Regions from separate parts of the Paenibacillus sp. 2RAB27 genome, predicted to be linked through region 2. Evidence: riboswitches for the same ligand, from Rfam matches in the RefSeq annotation. Region 2 holds a riboswitch; the other holds the start of a gene.
What was found. A riboswitch is a leader RNA that binds a small molecule or an ion and turns the genes downstream of it on or off. The one in region 2 is predicted to bind cyclic di-AMP.
Positions count from the first base shown of each region.

Region 1: another riboswitch for cyclic di-AMP. It lies ahead of AB4114_RS28605 (ubiquitin-like domain-containing protein); the one in region 2 lies ahead of AB4114_RS06910 (ABC transporter ATP-binding protein).

Region 1 is NZ_JBFRGR010000032.1:11,784-19,216, forward strand. It holds gene AB4114_RS28595 (ABC transporter permease) at 1-853, opposite strand, end outside; gene AB4114_RS28600 (ABC transporter ATP-binding protein) at 850-1,593, opposite strand; cyclic di-AMP (ydaO/yuaA leader) riboswitch at 1,877-2,070, shown strand; gene AB4114_RS28605 (ubiquitin-like domain-containing protein) at 2,351-3,490, shown strand; gene rnmV (ribonuclease M5) at 3,608-4,144, shown strand; gene rsmA (16S rRNA (adenine(1518)-N(6)/adenine(1519)-N(6))-dimethyltransferase RsmA) at 4,180-5,088, shown strand; gene yabG (sporulation peptidase YabG) at 5,144-6,025, shown strand; gene veg (biofilm formation stimulator Veg) at 6,414-6,689, shown strand; partial or broken gene AB4114_RS28630 (small, acid-soluble spore protein, alpha/beta type) at 6,889-7,059, shown strand; gene ispE (4-(cytidine 5'-diphospho)-2-C-methyl-D-erythritol kinase) at 7,354-7,433, shown strand, end outside.
Region 2 is NZ_JBFRGR010000003.1:396,608-404,040, forward strand. It holds gene AB4114_RS06885 (DUF2935 domain-containing protein) at 177-980, shown strand; gene AB4114_RS06890 (MarR family winged helix-turn-helix transcriptional regulator) at 1,252-1,623, shown strand; gene AB4114_RS06895 (VOC family protein) at 1,679-2,047, shown strand; gene AB4114_RS06900 (beta-galactosidase) at 2,481-4,541, opposite strand; gene AB4114_RS06905 (AraC family transcriptional regulator) at 4,684-5,514, shown strand; cyclic di-AMP (ydaO/yuaA leader) riboswitch at 5,710-5,876, shown strand; gene AB4114_RS06910 (ABC transporter ATP-binding protein) at 5,992-6,876, shown strand; gene AB4114_RS06915 (ABC transporter permease subunit) at 6,883-7,433, shown strand, end outside.

The DNA of each region.
Region 1 (7,433 bases), on a different contig from region 2:
TCTTCATATATAAGTAGAGAAACGCCGAATCCTGTCGAAATGGAATCGTTCGGGTAATCCCGCTGATCCAACCTCGGCGGGCTATTCGCGTTGGCAATTGAGGTACATCCACGAACCAGTTGAAGAAAGCATAGAGTCTTGCTTGCTGCTGCTTCTCTTTGGCAATCAGATAGTCCCATCCGATCACATATTTACCCACGGATCGGAAGGCAATCAGCCAAATGAATACAAGAAGCATGGCAGCTACACTTGCCCATAAACTGCTATAGTGAAACTGGATCGTTATTAAGGCAAGTGATGCCACCCATCGAAAACAAACAGATACGAATCGAGTTCGTTCAGCGGCAAATCTGCCTTCCTGCCAACTCGCTAATAGGTTCGCTACTTTTAATAGAAGTAATAGAGCGAATATGAGAAGAAATGGCTGTGCATCAGTACCTAGACAGTGTTTATATAGGGGTTTTACTGCGACCCATCCGAGAAATAACCAAACAGCCTGAAGTGATAAACTATACAAAAAGCTGCTTCGGAAATAGGTGCCCATTTCATGTTCAATCCGCAATAGAAACATCCGATCGGCACTGCGAGTCAGCGTTCGAATGGAGCTTGAAGCGACGAGTGGAACAAGCACGAGCAACACGATCCATAGGTACGGATAATCTGTCGGAAGACGCTGTAATGTTTTTGCATAATAATAGGAAGAAACGATGACAAGAAACAACAAAAAGCCGATAAAGTTGCTGCGTGCGGCATACTGCCAATATCCCATGGATTCCTTCCAATAATGTTGAAAACGCTGCTTCCATAATGCATGTGTATTAAATGCAGGCGTACTATCGGTTAAGTGACTCATGCCTTGTCTCCTTGAACGAGCTTGTAGAAGATGTCGTCTAATGACGCCTGAGGCAGCGCCGTCTGGGCGCGTAATTCGACTAAATCTCCCTGAGCCACCATGTGCCCTTTGTGGAGAACGACATAAGCATCGCAATATTTTTCAATTGTAGACAAAATGTGTGAGGAAATGAGAAAGGATGCACCTTTTTTCTTCATTTGAACCATGAGATCAAGCAAGGAACGTATGGCTAAAGGATCGAGTCCGAGAAATGGTTCATCGATAATATATAAAGAAGGTTCGATCAGGAAGGCATTCATGATCATGACCTTCTGTTTCATCCCTTTGGATAAATGACTTGCGAAGCTATTCAGCTTGTCTTTCATTTGAAACTGCTCTAATAAGGATCGAGAACGGGTTTCATAATCCGCTTTAGAAATACCGTAAGCCATCGCTGTTAGCTCGAGGTGTTCGCGAATCGTAAGTTCTTCGTATAACTCTGGACTTTCAGGCACATAAGCGTATGTTGCTCGGTAAGGTAGCGGATTTTCGGCCAACGTTAAACCGTTAATGCGAATGGACCCTTTTTGTGGCTGAAGCAGCCCAAGAATATTTTTGATGGTGGTACTTTTCCCTGCACCATTAAGTCCAATTAGCCCCATCATTTCACCTTGACGGATCGAGAAGGAAAGGTTATGAAGAACGGGTTTGTTGGGTAAATATCCACCGAATAAAGCGTTTACTTGCAAGATGGGACCCATCTCAATTGCCTCCCTAAATAGCAAATTTTTGGTATTATTCATTCAAATACTTCCAGAATCATTATAAACAAAATTGCATTTTTAGCCTAGTTTTGACCATTATACACTGAAAAATCGCGTATACGTACGTTAAAGTTAGACACATGTAGATATAAGTGGGTTATATATGAAAAATAATCGAAATTTAGGCGATTTAGCCCTTTTTAACGGGTGTTAATCCCTTTACAGGTTGAGATTAACAGCGTAATATACTTTTCATAATAACTTAATATCCAATTTGCCAATTTTCCATTCGCTGAGTTCCAAATGTGGAAACGGGGGAACCACTGCAAGCTTAATGAGCATACCAATGCGGTTAAGTAAGCAGAGAGTAACAGGGGTGAATCATAGACGTCAAACAAGCAGTTTGCGTTTACGTAGGGCGACTCTCACGTCCGAATCCGTCAGCTAACCTCGTAAGCGTAAGAGAGGTAACGATTGTCGTGCGTGCTATTTGTATTTCATTATGCAAACTAAGCCAGCGAGAAGAGTCCTCTTCTTGCTGGCTTTTTGTCCACATACAGGGTTCTACACAGATCAGAAGACATAAAATAACCCGGAATTCATAGGATGATGAATAGGTAAAAGGGGGGGACGACCAGATTCAGCGAAGTAACTTGCTGATGATGGCGAGCATTAAGTTAAACTAAAAACCTTAGTCGCGTCAAATTAATCATGCTGTAACCTGGCGGCGAGGCTTTGAAGGAGGACCGAAGAAGTGGGCAGTATCTCAATTAGCGAGACCCATGTAAAACGATCATCCAGCATGTCCTTCGCATTGCGATGGAAGCATGAAAACTTGCGTTTGATTTTAAGCCTAGCTATAATCTCAATCGCAATGACTTTCATGTTTTTGGTGTTGTTGTACGGAACGGCTACCAAGAGCGTATCCGTGGTTGTTAATGGACAAGAAACTATTGTGCACACGAAGCAATGGGTCCTGCAACGCCTACTGGATGAACAAGCCATAACGATTGGTGAGCACGATGAAATTTCAGCTTCACTCACGACCAAGCTCAAGGGTGGAGACAAAATTGTTATCGAGCATGCTTCACCGATTCAATTGACTGCTGATGGAAAGACCACCACTGTTTACACAACTGCAAGAACGGTAGAAAGTGCATTGCAACGTTTACATATTGCACTTGGGGAGAACGATCGTATTTCTCCCGAACCGACGTCCGCTCTTACCACTGGCGATGAAATCAAGATCGTCCGTGTGAAAAAAGAGACGGAGGAAGTCTCTGAACCGATCGCATTCGAGACAGAGAAAAAGAATGACGCATCTTTACTTAAAGGGAAAGAGCAAGTGGTCCAAGAAGGTAAAGAAGGCGTTTTGGTCAAGAAGAAAGAAAAGACTTTCGAGGACGGTGTTTTAGTCGCGGAAGCAGTTGTGGGTGAAGAAGTACAAACAGAAAGCATTAAGAAAGTAGTTTCCGTAGGCACGAAAAATCCTGTGGTTGTTCTCTCCGCCTCTTCACCGAGTGTGGATGAGGTTTCCAAGAACGGTGTGACCTTCGGCTACAAACAAATTCTCAAAAACGTGAAGCTGACGGCTTATTCAGCGGATGTTGCTTCGACAGGCAAAACTGAGGGCTCCTCGGGTTATGGTAAGACCTACACAGGTACTACGGTGACTGAAGGGCGTACAATTGCTGTCGATCCGAAGGTTATTCCGCTAGGTTGGTGGGTATACATCGAAGGGATTGGTTTCCGTCGTGCTGAGGATATTGGAAGCGGCGTGAAAGGCCAAATGATCGATGTGTACTATGAAGATCACGGCTATGCGAATAAATTTGGCACGAAGCAAGGGTACACTGTGTATGTGGTTGGCCCTACAAAACCGTCCCAAAACTAACGTGTAAACGGTAGTTTTGACGGGAACACTACTAAATACACGTAGCTTGGCATCTGCCTGCGCGAAAGAAGAGGAGACCCCTCTTCTTTTTCTGCGTACTGGGGAAGGAAAACGGTGATGATAAAAGAAATGATCGTTGTGGAAGGCAAGGACGATACAGCTGCAATCAAACGGGCTGTGCAGGCGGATACCATTGAAACAGGCGGTTCTGCCATCGGACAAGCCGTACTGAAGCGGATTGCGTTGGCTCAGCAGCGCAGAGGCGTCATTATATTCACGGATCCGGATCACGCAGGGGAACGGATACGCAAAATCGTGGCAGCGAAGGTACCTGGCTGCAAGCATGCCTTCATTACGCAGGAGCAAGCGGCGTATAAGGGCGACATCGGTGTCGAGAACGCGACGCCGGAGACGATCCGTCAGGCGCTGCAGAGCCTGCGGACAGAGTATAACGCTGTCGTCTCGCAGCTGACGATGGAGGATCTGATCGCTGCCGGTCTCATCGTGCATCCGGATGCGGCTGCTCGCCGCTTGGCCGTAGGCAATGCGCTGGGCATTGGTTATTGCAATGGCAAGCAATTTTATAAGCGCTGCGCCATGTTTCAGATTTCTCGTGAAGAATTTGAGGCGGCGCTCGAACATTTGAATCAGTAGAATCCCTAGAACCCTATAGATACGAGGTCTATACTATGAATATAACCGGACAAGAGGTTGTTGTAACAGCAGAAGATGTGGCAACACCAAGTAAAACCAAACAAATTATTAAGAAAAATGGTCTAGTGCTGAAGAAAAGCTTAGGCCAGAACTTCTTAATTGATCAAAATATATTGAGCAAAATCGTCTTGGCTGCTGAGCTCGGGCCTACGAAGGCTGCGCTCGAGATCGGCCCTGGCATCGGCGCGCTCACACAGCAGCTAGCCAAGCTCGCTGGCCGCGTGCTGGCCGTCGAGATCGATCAGCGCCTGCTGCCCATCCTGGACGAGACGCTGGCTCCTTACCCCCATGCCACTGTCGTTCATGGGGATATCTTGAAGACGAACCTGCCGGAGCTGTTCCGGCAGCATTTCGAAGGCATGGAAGGCGTCAGCGTTGTCGCCAACTTGCCTTACTACATCACGACGCCAATCATCATGAAGCTTCTCGAAGAGAAGCTTCCCCTGGAGAATATCGTCGTGATGATTCAAAAAGAAGTAGCCGACCGCATGGCGGCTCGTCCGGGCACCAAAGATTACGGCAGCCTTAGCATTGCCGTGCAGTTCTACTGCGAGCCGGAGCTCGTCACGATCGTGCCTCGCACCGTCTTCGTGCCGCAGCCGAACGTCGATTCCGCCGTTATCCGGCTGCGCGTGCGTCAAGCGCCGCCAGTTGAAGTGGCGGACGTGGACTTCTTCTTCGCTGTCGTCCAAGCGTCCTTCGTTCAGCGTCGCAAAACCCTCTATAATAACCTCGCGGCGAGGTTCTTTACCAAAGAGAACAAGCCTGAGCTGGAAGCGTTGCTGCATGGCATTCAGATCGAGCCTTCACGCCGGGGTGAAACACTCAGCATGGAGGAGTTCGCACGCTTGTCTACGGCTCTTCGTGCGCACGGCTGCAAATAACCCGCACCAAATGCCTAGTCTCACCATAGGATACCCTTAGGAGGGGATTTGTGCGATGAGGCAAGGAGATTTTGTTACCCGTATTTCCTATGGCGGCGACGTCGTGTTTAGAATTGAACGAATTGAGCATCTCAAGGCCATTCTGAGGGGTGTCGATTTTCGGTTACTTGCAGATGCGCCGCTCACGGATCTGACGAAAACGAATCCTAAGGAGACCTTAGATCATCCACGGTCAAGCTCGCCTGAATTTCGTGAGTCACTGCGTCGCCTGGCGGTGTCCCAAGTGCAATTGCAGGAGAAGAATCAGATAGCCGTCAATCATAAACAGAAGTCACAACCGACTCATAACAGTTATTTTGAAGTGCCTGGAAGAGTTCTTCACTTGGATGGCGATCCGAGCTATCTGCGAAAAAGTATGCAGCTCTACGGCGAATTGCGCGTACCTGCAGAAGGTTTCTTCGTTCCTGAGGCGCAAATGGCGGAAGCACTGCAAAGATTGCTTCCTCAATATAAACCGGACATTGTCGTCATTACGGGGCATGATGGTATTTTGAAAAATCGGCAAAGCGTGAGCCCGAGCAATCTGTCGAGCTATAAGAATTCCCAAAACTTTGTGAATGCGGTGCGAGTAGCCAGACAATTTGAGAGGAATCGGGATTCCTTAATTATTGTGGCGGGCGCTTGTCAGTCGCATTTCGAAGCGTTATTGCGGGCGGGGGCTAACTTCGCAAGTTCTCCTGCGCGCATACTCATCCACGCCTTAGACCCTTTGTGCATCGCTGCTAAGCTGTCCTATACCCCAACTAGAGAAACGATTTCGATGTTGGATATTATGGATTTGACGGTGACAGGCCTAGAGGGGCTAGGCGGGGTGGAGACGCGGGGCAGTTATCGGATGGGTGTTCCTGGTATTCAGCACACAGAAGAGTCAGTATAGCTGAATTAGGCGCCCTTAGAGGACGACAAGTGGCTTGTAGTTACTTGATGCGAGTGAAACTCTAGCCAAATTGTGCGATTCAAAGCAACACTTTCTGTTATGAACTCCGTATGGAGGGTGACAGAAAGTGTTCTTTTTTTTATCCACGGCAGGCCGTTAAGCCTTGGTGTTTGCTCATCTTCGTGAGTCTAGGGGAAGAAGTTTCTCCTTAACTGGAAAAGTGTGAATAATTTGCGAACATTGGTGACAACCTGAAGGGAGGAGAAATCGGAAAACCTACAAAAATGCCGTTGACAACGGGATTGGGGTGCTGATATAATATTTGCCCTCATTTGACATGATGGGGTGAATGGGTTATAATTGACAAGGAAAGAGGTGGTAGTTGACAATGGCAAAAAATGCGCTATTGGAAATCAAACGCAGTTTGGAGCCCCATGTTGGGCAGAAGATCATGTTGAGAGCGAATGGTGGCCGTCGTAAGACTGTCGAGCGTTCCGGTGTTTTAGAAGAAACCTACCCTTCTGTGTTTATTGTGAAATTAGATCAAGAATCCCATGCCTTCAAACGAGTGTCATACAGCTACGCCGATATCCTAACCGAGTCCGTTGAAGTTACCGTATGCAACGATGATGGTCAGGTTCGCATCACTTACATACAGCATTAGCTTAATAGCGTTCCGATATTGAACAGGCCCTTGTGGCCTGTTTTTGCTTTGATTGATAAGAGTTTATAAGTTTTCAAGGACGGCGTAGCCGTTCATTTTGTATCTATCCGAACTATCAGGGCATAATACTATAATCGTCATCAATCCATGCTTATGATGGTTGCAGCGATCATTGTGCAAATGATAAGGAGGATTTGGTATGAGTCGAAGAAGAAGTGTAATGTCTGAGAATTTTAAATATGAGTTAGCGAAGGATCTTGGTTTTTACGATGTCGTGCAGCGAGAAGGCTGGTCAGGGATTCGAACTAAGGATGCAGGGAATATGGTGAAGCGGGCGATTCAAATAGCACAGGAGCATCTGGCCAAGCAATATGTTTCAGCTCCGACGAATGCTTATAACTCCTCGTCTAACTATCATCAGCCAACCGCAAGTCAGCCGGCATTTAATGGACAGGGCTATACAAACTATTCACCGTCATATAACAGTCATCATCAGCAACAAACGGGGGCTACGAATAATCCGCCGGCTGGCTACCAGCAGTCCTACCAGCAGTCCGGACAAGGAATGCAACGTCCGAATTACAGCTAAAGCAAATGCTTTAGCTTTTTTTTTATGCTTTTGTTATAATATCGGGGTGGCTAACGAGCAAAAGAAGGTGATCGGATGAAGATTTTTGAGAAAGCACCGGCTAAAATTAATTTGTCTCTTGATGTTTTACATAAAAGGCCAGACGGTTACCATGA
Region 2 (7,433 bases):
TATGCCAGTGTGCCTAATTTGAAAATAGAGAATTTAAGTACGGAAGAATAACGAAGAATAACCCCAACTCCTATACCAGCAATGAAATCCCATTCGTTATTTAATTGACATTGAATCAATCATAAAGTTAACAAACACACATACCGTTGGAGTAGGAATAAGGAGGTGTGTTTGTTATGATCCAACAAGCATTGTTCGAACATCGTTTTTGGCTGCAAATATTGGGAGACCACGCTAGGTTTATCTTTAATGCCTTACCACCGAAAGAGGTACAACAAATTGAAACGGCCAATGAATTTATCAATTTATTCGACCAGCTCTTGCATGTGGCAAGACAACCTGATGCCTCTTCAAGAATCAATGATTTGAATAAGCGGTCTTATGAATTAACCGTGAACCTACGGAAGTTCAAACTAAGCTTGTTAGATCGGATGTTAGTGGGGAAAATTAAAATGGGGCTTGTACCAACCTTTATTAATCATATGGTCAATGAGCTTGAAGAATATTTGAAAATTCTTGTTTCACTTTTAGAGGGAAAGCCTGTACCCAGGTATGCTCCCCTTCACCACGACTTACTCTGGCTGCCAGATGCTAGCGGACATGCGACTTCCATTGCCATGGAGTTAGATGCCGTTGAAAAACGATTAATAAAAAAGAGTGAACAGTTCGAGCAACATTTCAATGCGTTTTATTTAAAAGCGATTGAATTATCCGGATATACACGAACAATGAGAACAACCTTCCCAGCATTGTCCAAATTTCATAGCGATGTGAATTTAGAGATGTCCATATTTATGGCGTTCTTACTGGAGCTTGAAACCATAGATTTAAGTGCAGAGTTGCTTAGTCGATTAAACCCGCTTGTACCCGATCATATGTACCGGGAAGAATGTTATTATTTATTAAAGCTCTCGCAAAGCGGAGCGTCTGTTACTGTGCCGAAATGCGATCCAACAAAACCAAGAGTTGAAGCGGAGTAACTAGAATTAACATATTTAACTACCTAGGTGACCATAAAAGATGCATCTCCGTAAATCGATAAGTTCAAGACAAAGAGAAAGCCCGAGGGAAAGTATCCTAGGGTTTTAAATTATTAGTTGCAATAGCATCCTATTTAGCATATGATGAAATTAGTTGCAATAGCATCCTATTTGGAAGGGGGGAAATAAACTGAATCAACAATGGAGTCACAATGACGATGGCATACCCACAGAATCACATGGACAATACATCTCGGCCATTTACCGCCATATGCAGATAGCGATCTCAGCCGAGTTGGCACCATACCGCATCGGAAGCGGGCAATACATCTTTCTAATGGCAATCGCGTTTGGGCAGCCCATTACGCAGAAAGCACTGAGCGAAAAGTTGCTCATTGATAAGACAACAACCGCTAAAGCCATTTCCAAACTAGAAGCAGAAGGTTATGTACGGAGAGAAGTCGATACCTCCGACAACCGCTATCAGTTGTTATATTTGACGGAAGCGGGACGTGATGTGGTACCCAAGGTACAGGAAGCACTGGCTCGTGTCAAAAACAAAACCAGGAAAGGTATGAACGATGAGGAGTATGACAAGATGATAAATCTCCTGAAAATCGTGCTTCACAATTTGACTGATTAGTAGCAGACGCAGGGTTGATCGGAAACGACTAAGTAACTATGAAAAGGGGATGTACATGATGAAAGCTATTCCTTTTATTGTGGTGGAAAATTGCAAGGATGAAATCAAGTACTATCAGCGTATTTTTGGTGGCGAGGTTACGATTTTGCGCAAGCAAGGTGAAGAAGTGCTTAACGCGGACCTGCATGTCGAGGGGGCAATCCTTAAGTTTGCGGATACACTGGCGGCAAAGCCAGTCATGAAAGGCGATTATGTGAGAGTGTTCGTGACGATCGAGAGAGAGGAAGCGTTCCGAACGATCTACGAAGAGCTTGCCACAGGTGGGGCTATTAACGTGGATATGTATGAAGCGCCGTTCAACGGATTACTTGCTATCGTTACTGATCGAAACGGCATGTGCTGGGTGTTGTCCTATTATCGATAAAAGAGGCTGTCTCAAAAGTGAACTGCACCCCAATTGTTAGACACAACTAACAATTGGGTGCAGTTCAAAGTCGATTTAGACTTTTTGAAACAGCATCTTTTTTTCCGGTAGTGACCGATGAGTAATAAACCTGCTTCCCGCAATCTAACTGGATTTTCTCCATCTATTTGAAGTGGATTTCTCGAATTCGAAGGATTAGCTGTATTTCCTGTAGTTAAATTCCTTCGATTTGCTCGATTCTTCAAATTTCATATAAATTAATTGTACTTTTTCCATCTAATCACGAAAATACGTCAGATTCGAGCAAATTAGCTGTAGTTTATACATCTAAACACGAATCGGCAATCACCTTGCGTTCGCAACCTAAGGACAGTACGAGCCGAACCGCCAAGCACACAATCGACTGTGGATTCTGCTATCTGAGCACCTTTTCTCATAGTTCGAAAACCTTCACACCATAAGGAGCGATCTCCAGCTCCCCTGCACCAACCCGTTCACCCTCCAACAAGTCTCCCAGCTCCTTCAGCAGATGGGCTTTGACTGGTTTGCCGGTGTAGTTCAGGATAAAGGCAAACCGGCGATCCTGTTTCACGCGGATGGCAACCTCCACCTCAGACGGCAGCTCCGCCCAACCTGCAGTTGCAGGATGCAGCCCCAGGCGGCGGATCAAGGCATCCGCTACTTCGCGGCTGAACGCGGCCCCGAAATAATAGGCTTCACCGCTGCCATAAGGGTTGCGAGTAAGCGCCGGTTTGCCTGCATAATAGTCGCCGTCAAACAAGGCTAGTGTCTGTACGCTCTCGTTCTCTGGATGGAGAATGTCGTTGAACAGACGTGCAGGTGTACTGGCGTCGTCCCCGCCATCGATCCAGCGGATGTTCGGTGTCGCTGCTTCGTTCACGATGAGTGTAAAGTCTTCCACCGTCACGCCGCACAGTTCCGCAACGAGACCAGGGAATGGCGTAATTCGGCAATGTCCGCGTTGATCTTTATAACCGGAGCGAGCACCAAAGAGCAGCTTGCCTCCTGCTGCTACGTACTGCTTAAGCAGCTCGGCCGTTTCCTCCGACATAATAGCTGGATGAGGGTAGACGAGCACTTTGTAACGAGCTAGGTCATCTAGGGTAGTCTTATTTTGCACATACAAATAATCGTATGGGATATGACTGAATTGCAGGGCTTTCCCCCAGCTATATTCACTCTCTCTTGTTAGTGGACCATGATAGTGGTCAAGCTCCCCATCCCACTCATTGTCATAATCGTGCAGGATAGCCACCTCCGCAGCGAAACGAGAGCCAGCGATAACTTCCCCGATTTTACCCAATTCCCGGCTAATTGTTGCGGCTTCGGCGACCCTGCGGTTAGGACGGTTATGATAATCGTTGATCCCATGCCAATAAATCTCGGTACCGAAGGTTGCCGTCCGCCATCTGAAAAACAACACCATATCCGCCCCATGAGCAACCGATTGATAGGTCCATAATCGCATTTGACCTGGTTTGGGTGCAGATTGCCCCATCGTGTTCACCCAACCGCCAGGGCCTGACTGCTGCTCCATAATGCAGAAAGTGGGGGAGATCGAGCGTACCTTGGTGAGTTGGTTGGAATTGCTGCGGTCCATGAGTGGTTGCTCGCGATCAGCATCGTTCCAAATGGTTGAGAAGTTCGGATACGAGTCGAAAGAAAAGAAATCAAGCAGTTCATCCGTCATGGCATGGCTATCCAGATGACCAAACATGCCGTTGGTTGTGATCCACTGAGTGGGCGCAAGCTCACGCAAGATGTCTACCTGCAAACGGGCAAAGGAAATGACGTTGTCCGAGATAAATCGCTTTTCATCCAGCGCTTGATGAGGGTTAACGGACTTGGAAGGCGCAGGGCGAGTTAAATGGACTTGTTCCCAGTCCGAGTAACTCTGGTTCCAGAAGACGGTCCCCCAAGTCTCATTTAATGCCTCTAAGGTACCGTATTTCTCCTGTACCCACTTCCTAAACGCTGCATGATCTGCCTCGGCATAGAAGACATTTATCTCACAGTTAAGCTCGTTGTCAATCTGCCAGCCTACGACCCCTGGATTGTTGGCATAATGCCGCGCCATAGCCTCAGTAATTTTCGCACAGTATTCGCGGTAAATAGGGCTGCTGTAATTGTAGTGACGTCTCATCCCGTGCTGATACTGCACACCATCAAAGTTAGCATTCAGAATTTCGGGGTATTTGTAGGTCATCCAAGCAGGCGGTGTTGCTGTGGGAGTACCGAGAATGACCTGTAGTCCATGCTCGTGAGCAAGACTTATCGCACGGTCGAACAGATCAAAGGCAAATACCCCTTCCTCTGGTTCAAAGAAATTCCATGCAAACTCTCCCATCCGTACGATGGTAAAGCCGATTTCTCGCATTCTCCTATAATCGTCAGCCCACATAGCCTCTGGCCACTGCTCAGGGTAGTAGCATACGCCTAAATCAAACTTCTCTCCCGGAATGGTCTTTTCCATGAGTCATAACATCCCCATTTCTATAGATGTAGTAATTTTTTGTTATTTAAAATCCTTTATGTACTCATTATATTTCTTTATAATATTATGTATATAACATCATTTTGCGACGTATATCAGATTTTTGCGTTTTGGAGGACACATGAAAATTCATTATGTATTACCGGAGCCCATGTACAAACACTATACGGTTTATCCGGATATGATTGGTCAATATGCGGATTTCCCTGAGCATCAGGAGTGGCGGTTTAAGGGGCAGCTGCAACAAGCCAATTTGCATATTGTGTTAAGCGGTAAAGGCTACGTCAAAGCGAATGGGAAGGAATTCTCCCTGGAAGCAGGACAAGGCTTTTATTACGGATCGGGCCTTGAACAGGAGTATCGAACCGATCCAAACGATCCGTGGCAAGTATTTTGGGTACACCTTGCAGGTGAGGGACTCGACAGGCTGTTGAATGATCAAGGAACTTCAGCAGTATGGCTGTTTACATATTGGGATGTACCCAAGCTCAAACAATTGACAGGAGATTTATTGGAGCTGGCATCCCCATATGATCGGAATGAGGTACAATTGGCCGTGAAGCTCTATGAACTGCTTGCTGAGCTTGCCTTACGTGCAGAGACGCATGGAACAGTAACTATTCTGGATAAGCGTGCACGGATGAGAGAGGTCGCGGAATATATTCGTACGCACTGCACGAAACCGCTAACTCTCCTGCAGATGGCCGAGCAGGCAGGTTTCAGTACCTTTTACTTTAGTCGAATGTTTCACGAAGTGATGGGGCGGACTCCGGTCGAGTGGCTGTTCGAATGTCGTCTGGTTGTAGCTAAACAACTGCTCATGTCTACCGAATGGACGATTAAGCAAGTGGCTGAGCATGTCGGATTTTCCCAGAGCAGCTACTTTATTGCGCGCTTCCGAGAGCATACCGGAATGACACCACAGGAGTATCGGCGGCTCTACAGCACGTAGGTTTCCTAGGTCTATAGAGCTTCATCTCCTAAAGAGCATTAATAAGTAGCAAAGTATGGGATAATCAACGACACTCCTATATGTATGCGCTTTCATCGACTACCAAAGTCAAATAAGCAATAATTAAAGGCGAATCTACGTTTTACAATCGATAAAGAACGGCGTAAGATTCATTACGACAAGTTGATTCTATGTGAAAAGAAACCACTTAATTCCCAGTAGGGGAAACGGGGGAACCAATCGAAGCCGTTCAAGCAATACTTGGCTTCATGGGGTGAATCCTGATGCTCGCAAGCATTAGGTAGGACGCTCTCAAGTCCGAATCCGACAGCTAACCTCGTAAGTGCATTGAGAGAGAACCGCACACTCGCCTTCTTATGTAAAGAAGTCCGAGAGTAGAGATTCTCTGCTCTTAGGGCTTCTTTTTGCATGCCGTCAACCCAAAATGTTACATAAATGTTATAAGGAGGCTATACCATGCATGCTATTGAAATCAATAATTTGACCAAAACCTATGGGAACGCAAGAGGTATTACCGATGTTAGTTTTTCAATCGAAGAAGGGGAGATCTTTGGTTTTATTGGACCGAATGGGGCAGGGAAATCAACAACGATTCGAACGCTGCTGTCTCTGATTTTTCCAACAAGCGGCAGTGCCAAAATTTTTGGAAAAGACTGCATCCAGTTTGCGCCTGAAATAAAGAAAGAGATCGGCTACTTGCCTTCGGAAGTTTTTTATTATGACAACATGAAAGTAATCGACCTACTCAAGTATTCAGCCAGCTTTTACAAGAAGGATTGCACGAAGAGAATCAAAGAGCTTGCTGAAATTATGGATCTGGACGTTACGAAGAAAATTGATGATCTATCTCTGGGGAACAAAAAGAAAGTAGGCATCGTTCAAGGGCTGCTGCATGATCCTAAGCTTATTATTCTGGATGAACCGACAAGTGGACTTGACCCGCTCATGCAGCAGAAGTTTTTCGAATTGCTCGAACAACAGAATCAAAGAGGAGCCACGATTCTTTTTTCCTCTCATATATTGAGTGAAGTTCAGAGATTATGCGATCGCGTCGCGATTATTAAGGAAGGTAGAATTGTAACGGTTGAGAAGATCAGCACCTTAAAGGAAAACAATTTCAAGCGATTTAAAGTGGATACGGCACAAGCGCTCGACCCTAACTTTTTCAAGATGACCGGAGTCAATAACATTGATGTCCAAGGCCAGACGACGAGCTTCTTATTCAAAGGCAATATTAATCAAGTCATGCGAAAAATTGCCGAAATTGAAATCGATAATCTGTGGATCGAAGAGCCTGATTTAGAGGAGATCTTTATGCACTACTATGAGAAGGAGGCTTAAAGTGGAATGAATATATACCTTCATGAATTGAGAGCCTATCGGAAATCCACGATCACGTGGACGTGCTCCTTAATTGCGGTCATCGTCTTATTCCTGTCCCTTTTTCCATCGGTTTCTAAGGATTTTGCTGAGTTTTCTTCCATCTTAGAAGGGTATCCAGAAGGGGTAAGGAAAGCGCTTGGCATTCAAATCGAAACGTTTGGTACCCTACTCGGTTTCTATGTGTACATCTTTATGTACATTACGCTTTGCGGAGCCATTCAAGCCATGGTTCTGGGAACGTCTATACTCTCGAAAGAAATGCGCGAGAAAACAGCAGACTTTCTGCTTACGAAGCCCGTAACACGTACGAAAATTGTTACTTCCAAGCTATTAGCGGCTGTTACTTCTTTAGTCATTACGTGCGTGATTTATATCGCTGCAGCCTATCTAATGGCGCTTCAAGTCAAAACGGTCGATTTTGATGTGAGCACATTTCTATTGATTTCCCTCACTTTGCTGTTTATCCAGTTGATGTTCCTTGCTATAGGATTCATCATTTCCGTCGTATTTTCTAA